DNA from 3 places in the Rhodoferax sp. BAB1 genome. Region 1 is predicted to be linked to each of the others. Evidence: predicted binding sites of a transcription regulator. Region 1 holds the regulator's gene; each other region holds the start of a gene.
The links. Region 1 encodes FNR, which switches genes on or off when oxygen is low (the NO sensors DNR and NnrR bind a similar motif). Its sites were predicted from a motif close to TTGATNNNNATCAA; they were not measured.
Positions count from the first base shown of each region.

Region 1 (3,270 bases):
AGATCATGAACGCCACCGAATCCGACCAGCACTACCGCCTGACGGTCAGCGGCCTGCCGGGCCTGGCGCTGGCCTCCGAGGAAGAGGTCGTGGTCGACTCCACGCAGTCACGCTGGGTCGCGGTGCGCCTGCAGCTGCCCTACGAGGCGGCGGCGGCCGGTACCCACCCCATTCATTTCGAGATCACGGCACGCGACAGCTCGGCGAAATTGCGCGAGAAGTCGGTGTTCCTGGTACCCCGTTGAGGAGCCAAGCGCATGAACGATCAAAGCCGCACGACACCACCCGAACCCTGGTGGAAGTTTGGCCATGTCTGGCTGGTGCTGGCCGGCCCGGTCATCGTGGTGATCGCCGGTTTCATCACGCTCTACCTGGCCGTGAGCCGCCCCGACCCCGTGCTCAGCCCGGACTATTACCGCCAGGGCATCGAGATCAACAAGACGCTGGCCACCGATCCGGCCAGCCTGGCGCCGGCCGTGCAGGCACGCAACCACGCGGCCACCGGCACACCGCCAGCGGTCACCAAGCCTTGAAGGCGCTCACATGAGGAGGGCACGATGAAACTGCAAAAGTTCATGTGGATTGCCTGGCCGGCCTTTCTGGTCGCCGGGCTGCTGGAAATGCTGGTGTTCGCCATGGTCGATCCGCATGACCTGCACTGGTTCGGCCAGCCGGTCGAGCTGTCGCGCCAGGGCATCTACACCATTGCCTTCTTCGTCTTCTGGGGCATCACCATGCTGTCCAGCGCGCTCACGACGCTGCTGGCCATGTCGCCCTTCGAGCTCAACCAGTGCCCGCTGCCGCAGGACGAGCGGCCCGAGGGCTGCCCCAAACAGGAAGGCTGCTGCTGAAGGAGCGGGGACCGTGCGGCCTCAGTGGCACTCGGTCTGGTGGTTGACCAGACGGGTCAGGGCTTCGGTGTCGAGGATGCGCACATGGCGCTGCTTGACCTCGACGATACCGTCTTCCACGAACTTTGAGAAAGTGCGGCTGACGGTCTCGAGTTTCAGACCCAGGTAGCTGCCGATTTCCTCCCGTGTCATGCGCAGGATCAGCTCGGACTGCGAGAACCCCCGCGCGTGCAGGCGCTGCACCAGGTTCAGCAGGAAGGCCGCCAGCCGTTCCTCGGCGCGCATGCTGCCCAGCAGCAGCATGACGCCGTGCTCGCGCACGATCTCGCGGCTCATGATCTTGTGCACATGGCGCTGCAGGCCATTGATCTCGCGCGACAGGTCCTCGATGCGGTCGAAGGGCATGACGCAGACCTCGGCATCCTCCAGCGCCACGGCATCGCAGGTATGGTGGTCGTTGACGATGCCGTCCAGGCCGATGATCTCGCCGGCCATCTGGAAGCCGGTCACCTGGTCGCGCCCGTCTTCCGAGGCGACGCAGGTCTTGAAAAAGCCGGTCCGGATGGCGTAGAGCGAGTTGAATTTCTCGCCGTTGCGGAAGAGGGCGGTGCCGCGCTTGATCTTGCGGCGGTTGGCCACCATGGCGTCGAGGCGGTCGATTTCATCGTTGCTCAGGCCCATGGGCATGCAGAGCTCGCGCAGGTTGCAGTTGGAGCAGGCAACTTTGATCGTTTGCGGATTCATGCTCTGTATTTTGACATCGGACATCGTGGCTCCCTGGAGCAGGTTCGGACTTGCAGCCGCTACCTTAGCAGCATTTGATGCACATCAAGATGAATTTTGCCCATTCCCGGCACAGTGGCATCCATGAATGTCGCTACCGTCGAGCCCGTCTCTGCCGAACTGCTGCGTCGCCACGACGTGGCCGGACCGCGCTACACCTCCTATCCGACGGCGGACCGTTTTGTCGAGGCATTCGGTGCCGACGACTACGTGCGCGCCCTGCAACAGCGCCGCTCCGGCGCCGCGGCGCTGGTGCTGCCGCTTTCGCTGTACGTGCACATTCCTTTTTGCGAGTCGCTGTGTTACTACTGCGCCTGTAACAAGATCATCACCAAACACCATGACCGCGCGGCCGAGTACCTGCGTTACCTGGGCCGCGAGGTGGACCTGCACACGGCCCAATTGGGCGTGGGCCAGACCGTCACCCAGCTGCACCTGGGCGGCGGCACCCCGACCTTCCTGAGCGACGCCGAGTTGCGCGAACTCATGGCCATGCTCAGGCGCAGCTTCAACCTGGCGCCAGGCGGCGAATACTCGATCGAGGTCGACCCGCGCACCATCGATGCCAGGCGCCTGGACACCCTGGCGGAGCTGGGCTTCAACCGTCTGAGTTTCGGAGTGCAGGATTTCGACCCGGCCGTGCAGAAGGCGGTGCACCGCGTGCAGCCGGCCGAGCAGGTCTTTGCCCTGGTGCAGGCCGCGCGCGAGCGCGGCTTCGACTCGGTCAACGTGGACCTGATCTACGGCCTGCCGCAGCAGACGCCGGAATCCTTCGCCCGCACGATCCAGCAGGTCAACGAACTGCGGCCGGACCGCATCGCCCTGTACGCCTATGCCCACCTGCCCGAGCGCTTCAAGCCGCAGCGCCGCATCGCCATCGCCGAGTTGCCGGGCGCGGCGGGCAAGGTGGCCATGCTGACCGATGCCATGGCGCGTTTCATGGGGGCGGGTTATGTCTACGTGGGCATGGATCACTTCGCCCTGCCCAACGATGCCCTGGCCGTGGCCAAGCGCCAGGGCCGGCTGCACCGCAATTTCCAGGGTTACAGCACCCAGCCCGACTGTGACCTGATCGGCCTGGGCGTCTCGTCCATCGGCCGCATCGGCGCCACCTACAGCCAGAACGCCAAGACGCTGGAGGAGTACTACGACGCCATCGACCACGGCCGCTTTGCGGTGGTGCGCGGCCTGGCGCTCTCGCGCGATGATCTCGTGCGCCGTGCCGTCATCATGGCGCTGATGTGCCAGGGAGAGGTCTTGTTCGAATCGGTCAACCTGGCCTACCTGATCGACTTCAAGTCCTACTTCGCCCCCGAGCTCGAGGCCATGCATGAACTGGCCGAGCAGGGCCTGGTGACGCTGGATGACAGCGGCATCCAGGTCAGCGCCACGGGCTGGTACTTCGTGCGCGCCGTGGCCATGGCTTTCGACCGCTACCTGCAGGCCGACCGCAACCGGGCGCGCTTCTCCAAGATCATCTGAGCGGGCCGGCCGAGCCGGCACTACACTCGATCCATGCAGACTTCCCTGGCCGTTACGGCCCTGCTCATGGGCCTGGCTGGTGGCCCCCATTGCATCGCCATGTGCGGCGCGGCCTGCGCCGGCATCGGCCAGGCGGCGGGGGCGCGGCGCAACG
Region 1 covers NZ_CP054424.1:1,318,479-1,321,748, forward strand. The annotation lists gene ccoG (cytochrome c oxidase accessory protein CcoG) at 1-245, shown strand, start outside; gene HTY51_RS06395 (FixH family protein) at 258-533, shown strand; gene HTY51_RS06400 (hypothetical protein) at 558-851, shown strand; gene fnr (fumarate/nitrate reduction transcriptional regulator Fnr) at 873-1,595, opposite strand; gene hemN (oxygen-independent coproporphyrinogen III oxidase) at 1,719-3,116, shown strand; gene HTY51_RS06415 (sulfite exporter TauE/SafE family protein) at 3,150-3,270, shown strand, end outside.

Region 2 (3,270 bases), 610 kb from region 1:
ACCGTGATCAGGTCGGCCGCGATATGCCAATGCGGCAACCAGGTGCTGGCAAGTGTTGCCGAAACATCCTGACGCAGCAAGACCAGCATCAGCGGTATCGAAAGAGCCAGCAGGCCGATGCCGGCACCGAATTGATAGGGGTGCCGATGAGGGTGCAGGGCGACGCTGGCGGTCATCTGATGAGGGGGTATGGTGATTTCAGTTGTTCCTGGATTGCGCTATCAGTGCCTCTGCGATGCGGCGGGCCTGTTCCCGGCCCGCTTCATCCGTTTCGTCCAGGTGGTCACGCAGCAGCAGGGACGCCTTGATCAGCTCGTCGCGCGCCATCTGCATGGCCTCGATCATTTCGGCCAGCTTCTGCGGCGGAATGGAGGAGGGGGTGTCCACGGCGCGCGGTTCAGACGGAGAAGACGCGGATGGCTTCCATCAGGCGCTGGGCCTGTTCGCGCATGCTGCCGGCCGCGGCACTGCTTTGTTCCACCATGGCGGCGTTCTGCTGCGTCATCTCGTCCAGCTGTGATACGGCCTGTCCCACCTGCGCGATGCCGATGGCCTGTTCCTTGGACGCCGAGGTGATTTCCGCGATCAGGTCGTTGACGCGCCGTACCTGGCTCACCACTTCCGTCATGGTCTGACCGGCCTGGGCCACCTGGCGCGAGCCCGTGTCGACCTTGCCGACCGAGTCGGCGATCAGGCCCTTGATCTCCTTGGCGGCCTCGGCGCTGCGCCCGGCCAGCGATCGCACCTCGCTGGCCACGACGGCAAAGCCGCGCCCCTGTTCCCCGGCGCGTGCCGCTTCCACCGCAGCGTTCAGTGCGAGGATGTTGGTCTGGAAGGCAATGCCGTCGATGACGCCGATGATGTCGGCGATGCGGCGGCTCGAATCCGAGATGAGCGACATGGTGGAGACGATGTTGGCCACCGCCTCGCCGCCACGGCTGGCGGCCTCGCTGGTGGCGCCGGCGAGCTGGCTGGCCTGCTGGGCGGTGTCCGAGTTCTGTCGCACGGTGGCGGTCTGCTCTTCCATGGCCGCGGCCGTCTCTTCCAGGCTGGAAGCGGTTTGTTCGGTGCGACTGGACAGGTCGTTGTTGGCGGTGGCGATTTCCTGGCTGGCCACATGCAGGCCGGAGACCTGCTCGTTGACGTCGGACACCAGCGACTGCAGGTTCAGCCCGGCCTGGGTGATGGCGCGCGCCAGCAGGCCGATATCGTCACAGCGGTCCAGGCTCAGGTCGCTGGCCGCCTCCCCGCTGGCCACCTGCTGGGCCGTGCAGCGCACGCGCGCCAGCGGGCCGGTGACCTGCGCCTCGATGAACAGATCGGCCAGCAGCAGGCCCACGGCGAGGATGCCGGCCAGGCCGGGCTGGCCGCTTGCCGCCAGGCCAGCTCCCAAGAGGGCGGCCAGCACCAGCAGCGGCAGGCGCACGCGCCAGGCGGTTGGCAGCAGTTGCAAGGTGCTCATCCAGCGCAGCCAGCCGGTGCGCACCACCAGGCCGCGATGGAAGGCCAGACCGGCGGCCTTGCCCTCGCGAAAGCGCCGGTACAAGTCCTCGGCGGCCTGTATCTCCTCCCGACCTGGCTTGGTGCGTACCGACAGGTAGCCCACCACCTCGCCGTTGCGGCGCATGGGCGCGGCGTTGGCACGGACCCAGTAGTGGTCGCCATCCTTGCGCCGGTTCTTGACCAGGGCGGTCCAGGACTGGCCTTCCTTGAGGGTGCGCCACATGTCGGCGAAAGCCGCAGCCGGCATATCGGGATGACGAACCAGGTTGTGGGGCTGGCCGATCAGCTCATCGACGCGGTAGCCGCTGGTGCGGATGAAGGCCGCGTTGGCGTACTTGATGTGGCTGGAGGTGTCGGTGGCGGACAGCAGCGTTTCACTGCTGGAGAATTCATATTCCCGCTGGGTAACCGGTAGGTTCGTGCGCATGAGGTCCCTCGAACTGATTCCTGGGAGCTGAAACGCCATTGCGCGCTGGGCGCCGGTGGCGTTTCAACAAGGCAGGGTCAGGGCCTCATGAAGGGACGGCCATTCGCATGGCCAGTCCTGACAGTTTTTATAACACGATACCTTGATCGGTATCAATCAGAAACGATGTCAGCGCCCCGATTCCGTGTTTATTAACCACGGATGATCTCGGCCGCCAGATCGGCCAGCTTGCGGCGCTGGGTGCGTGCCATCTTGCGCAGCAGCTCGAAGGCGTCCTGGCGATTGAGATGGTGCTGCACCATGGTGATGCCGGTCGCCACGCTGATGTCGCGCTCGGCGTCCAATGCGGCCTGCAACTGGGCCCGCGTTTCCCGCAGGCCCTGCAGTTCATTGGCGCGCGCGAGTGCCGCCTCGATCGCCGGCACGAGCTGCGACGTGTCCAGCGGCTTCACCAGGTAGGCCAGGGCGCCGTGCTGGCTGGCCTGGCCGATCATGTGCTGCTCGCTGTAGGCGCTGAGCATGAGGAAGGGAATGTGGTCGAGCTCGCTCAGGCGCCGGGCCAGGTGCAGGCCGTCCTGACCGCTCATGCGGATGTCCACAATGGCCAGGTCGGGGCGCACGCCGCTGGCCAGCAGCACTTCGGCTTCTTCGGAGGATTCAGCCGTGCTGACGCGGTAGCCCGCATGCTGCAGGCCTGTGCTCAGCGTTGCAATCACGAGCCGGTCATCGTCAACCAGCAGGAGATGGATAGGCGCTGGCTTGTCCGGTGTCTTCATGCCGGAGCCTTTTCCAGGTGCAGTACCGGGGGGAGATCTCCAGCCGGGTGAGAACCTCGTTGTCCCGCTGTTCCCGGGTCAACCTGGCGCCCTCGCGCGGCATCAGCGAGGCCACCAGTTGCAGGCCGTTGTGTTGTGCGGTCGGGCGATCGGTGTTGGTCCGCAAGTGGCCTGAGTTGCGGATGCTGACCTGGATAGTCTCCGGATCTTCGCCTTTTCGCAGCGTCACGCTGACGTGGCCATGGGCCTTGCCACCATGCTTGACAGCGTTGACCAGCAGTTCGTTGAGCACCAGGGCGATCGGGACGGCCTCTTTTTCGGCAATGATGCCGGGCGTCCAGAGGGCAGGGATGTCCACGGCAATGGGGGTTTGCCAGACGGACTGGACATCGGTGGCGATGGCGCTGGTCAATTCGCACAGGCGCACGGTGTCCAGGGAGGCGTGGCCCTGCAGGCCATGCAGCACGGCGATGCTGCGGATCTGGCTCATGACCTGGTTGATGGCTTCGGTTGTCTGCGGGTTTTCCTGCGCAAACAGGCGCAGCAAGCCGGAAATGCCCTGCA
Region 2 covers NZ_CP054424.1:1,923,889-1,927,158, reverse strand. The annotation lists gene HTY51_RS09235 (diguanylate cyclase domain-containing protein) at 1-176, opposite strand, end outside; gene HTY51_RS09230 (hypothetical protein) at 199-387, opposite strand; gene HTY51_RS09225 (PAS domain-containing methyl-accepting chemotaxis protein) at 398-1,930, opposite strand; gene HTY51_RS09220 (ANTAR domain-containing response regulator) at 2,122-2,706, opposite strand; gene HTY51_RS09215 (MASE1 domain-containing protein) at 2,660-3,270, opposite strand, start outside.
Region 2: a site for FNR is predicted at 2,073-2,086, ahead of HTY51_RS09225 (PAS domain-containing methyl-accepting chemotaxis protein). Genes of this name have one in related genera too.

Region 3 (3,270 bases), 1.9 Mb from region 1:
GGAGAGGCCCATGATGTTGACGATGAACGGGTCGGCGCCGAACAGGCGCAGCTGCTGCGCCATCAGGTAGGCCAGCACCACCCCGATCAGGAAGCCCACCAGCGCGGTGATGGGCAGCGCCGTGGTACCGAAGTGGTACAGGTGCCCGGAGAAATCGCGCCAGGGCCCTTGCGCGGGCTTGCGCAGCAACCGGCCGACGTCCAGCGCCAGCTGACCGACCAGCCGCAACATGCCCAGCAGATGCTCCAGCACGCGCAAGACCTGGGCCCCGAGCATCCACCATGCATGGGCCAGCCCGTGTCGTTCGCGCGGCGGCAGGGACGCCGTGTGGCGCGCCACGTGCTCCAGCACCGCGCGCTGCGCCGGCAGGGCCTCCAGCCCTTGCGGCCAGCGGCGGCCCCAGCTGTTCCACAGCAGCTGGGCGCCGACGTGGTCAAAACGCGTGATCTGGCGCAGGTCCCAGGCCGGTGCCGGCTCACGCAGGGCCTGCTGCAGCGCGGCCCAGGCGGCCGGCTCGGCCAGCCGCGCCGCCGTCCACTGCCCCAACAGCACGGCAGCCTGCCCCCCCGGGGGGGACGGCCGGCTGATACGGGGTGAGGTGTCGGCCATGGACGGCGGTCTGGGTTGGATGGTGCTGGCTTCCGATGGTAAGCCCGATTTCGCCGTCACAATACGGCGTCATGGCAAGCACGCCACAGGAGAGTTCATGAGCAACGCCCCCGCCACCGACGAATTGCGCATCGAGCTGCGCGGCCCCGTGCTGTGGCTGACCATCGCGCGCGAGGCTCGCCGCAATGCCGTGAGCCATGCCGTGCTGGCCGCCCTGGCCCGTGCCATCGAAGGGGCCCAGGCGCAGCGCGATGTCCGCGCCATCGTCATCACGGGCGCGGGCGACAAGGCCTTCTGCGCCGGCGCCGACCTGCAGGCCGACCAGGCCTTCACCACCGACTACTCCGAGCCACAGGGCCACGTGGCGCGTGTGCTGCGCGCGGCCAAGGCCAGCACCGTGCCGCTGATCGCACGCGTCAACGGCGCCTGCATGGCCGGCGGCATGGGCCTGCTGGGCATGTGCGATCTGGCGGTGGCCGCGCGCCACGCGGTCTTCGGCCTGCCCGAGGTGAAGGTGGGCGTGTTCCCGGCCCAGGTGCTCAGCGTGCTGCAGCACCAGATCCCGCGCCGCAAGCTGGCCGAGCTCTGCCTCACGGGCGAGCCGCTGACCTCGGCCCAGGCGCTGGAGTACGGCCTGGTGAACTACGTGGACGACGATGTCGACGCCCGCCTGCAATGGCTGCTGGAGCGCCTGCTGGACAAGTCACCGGCGGCCATCCGTCGTGGCCTGTACACCATGAAAAAGATCGAGAGCATGTCTTTCGAGGAAAGCATGTCCTTCACCGAAAGCCAGATCGCGCTGTTCACGCTGACCGAAGACGCGAAAGAAGGCCAGGCCGCCTTCAAGGACAAGCGCAAGCCGGTCTGGCCCGGGCGCTGAGCCGTTCGCCGCGCCCGATGGGGCCGGCATTTGATGCATATCAAGAAACGCCCAGGCACCGGGCGTAGCATGCGCTGACCATTCCATCACAGGAGGAGACCGCCATGGCATCGAATGAAGCTGGTACAGCGAGCCGGGCCCCGGCCCGCGAATCGGTCAACGTCTACGGGCTGCTGGCAGCCCTCGCCGGCCTGATCGTTGTCATGCTGCTGCCCAAACCGGCAGCGCTGCCGGTGGCCGGGCAGATCATGCTGGGTCTGCTGCTGTTCTCCGTCATCCTCTGGGTGAGCGAGGCGGTGGACTACGCCATCAGCGCCGTGCTCATCACCGCCCTGATGGCCTTCATGCTCGGTATGGCGCCCAATGCGGCCAAACCCGAAGCGGTGCTCGGCACCGGCCCCGCGCTGACTCTGGCCCTGGGCGGTTTTGCCAACACCGCGCTAGCTCTCGTCGCAGCGGCCTGTTTCCTCTCGGCGGCCATGACCATCACCGGGCTGGACAAACGCATTGCCCTCTTCATCCTCTCCAAGGTCGGCGCGCGGACCAACCGCGTGCTGATCGGCGCCATCCTGGTCGGCATCGTGCTGTCCTTCCTGGTGCCGTCCACCACCGCGCGCGTGGCCTGTCTCGTGCCCATCATCATGGGCATCATCCTGGCCTTCGGTGTCGACCAGCGCTCGCGTTTCGCCGGCATGCTGATGATCGCCACCGCCCAGTCCGCCTCGATCTGGAACGTGGGCGTCAAGACGGCGGCGGCGCAGAACATGGTGGCCATCGGTTTCATCGAGAAGGCCTACGGCCAGACCATCACCTGGGGCGACTGGCTGGTCGCCGCCGCCCCCTGGTCCATCCTGATGTCCATCGCGCTGTACTTCGTGATGATCAAGATGATGCCGCCCGAGACCAAGGAGATCGCCGGCGGCAAGGAAACCATCCGCCTGGCGCTGCACGCCTTGGGCCCCATGAGCTGGGCTGAGAAGAAACTGCTGTTCATCACCCTGGCCCTGCTGGCCTTCTGGGCCACCGAGAAGGTGCTGCACCCCTTCGACACCTCGTCCACCACCATCGCCGCCATCGCGCTGATGTTCACCCCGGGCATCGGTGTCATGGGCTGGAAACAGGCGCAGTCGCGCATACCGTGGGGCACCATCGTGCTGTTCGGCACCGGCATCAGCCTGGGCACGGCGCTCTTGCAGACCAAGGCCGCCGCCTGGCTGGCCAACATCATCGTCGCCAACCTGGGCCTGGCCGGCGCCTCGGCCTTCATGATCCTGGCCCTGCTCTCGCTCTTCCTGATCGTGGTGCACCTGGGTTTTGCCAGCGCCACCGCCCTGGCCTCGGCCATGATCCCCATCATGATCAGCGTGCTGCAGCAGATCGCCGGTGGCCCCGATGCCGCGCCCATGAACCTGGTGGGCATGACCATGCTGCTGCAGTTCGTGGTGAGCTTCGGTTTCATCCTGCCGGTGAACGCGCCACAGAACATGGTGGCCTATGGCACCGACACCTTTGCGGTGCGCGACTTCGTGCGCACGGGGCTGGTGCTCACGGTGATCGGCTTTGCGCTTGTGTTGCTGCTGGGGGCGACTTACTGGCAGTGGATGGGGTATCTGGGCAAATAGCGCTCACCGCCACACCTGCCCCAGCGCCGTCCAGGCGCTGGTCAGCACGGGCTCGCCGCGCCGCGCAGCAAGGCTGACGAAACACAACTGGCAGTCCAGGCTGACGCGGTCGGCAATTACCAGGCCGCGCGCCTGCGTTTCGCGGATGGCAATGGAATC
Region 3 covers NZ_CP054424.1:3,240,361-3,243,630, forward strand. The annotation lists gene HTY51_RS15715 (ABC transporter permease) at 1-609, opposite strand, end outside; gene HTY51_RS15720 (enoyl-CoA hydratase/isomerase family protein) at 707-1,489, shown strand; gene HTY51_RS15725 (DASS family sodium-coupled anion symporter) at 1,594-3,111, shown strand; gene HTY51_RS15730 (LysR family transcriptional regulator) at 3,115-3,270, opposite strand, start outside.
Region 3: a site for FNR is predicted at 1,520-1,533, ahead of HTY51_RS15725 (DASS family sodium-coupled anion symporter). Genes of this name have one in related genera too.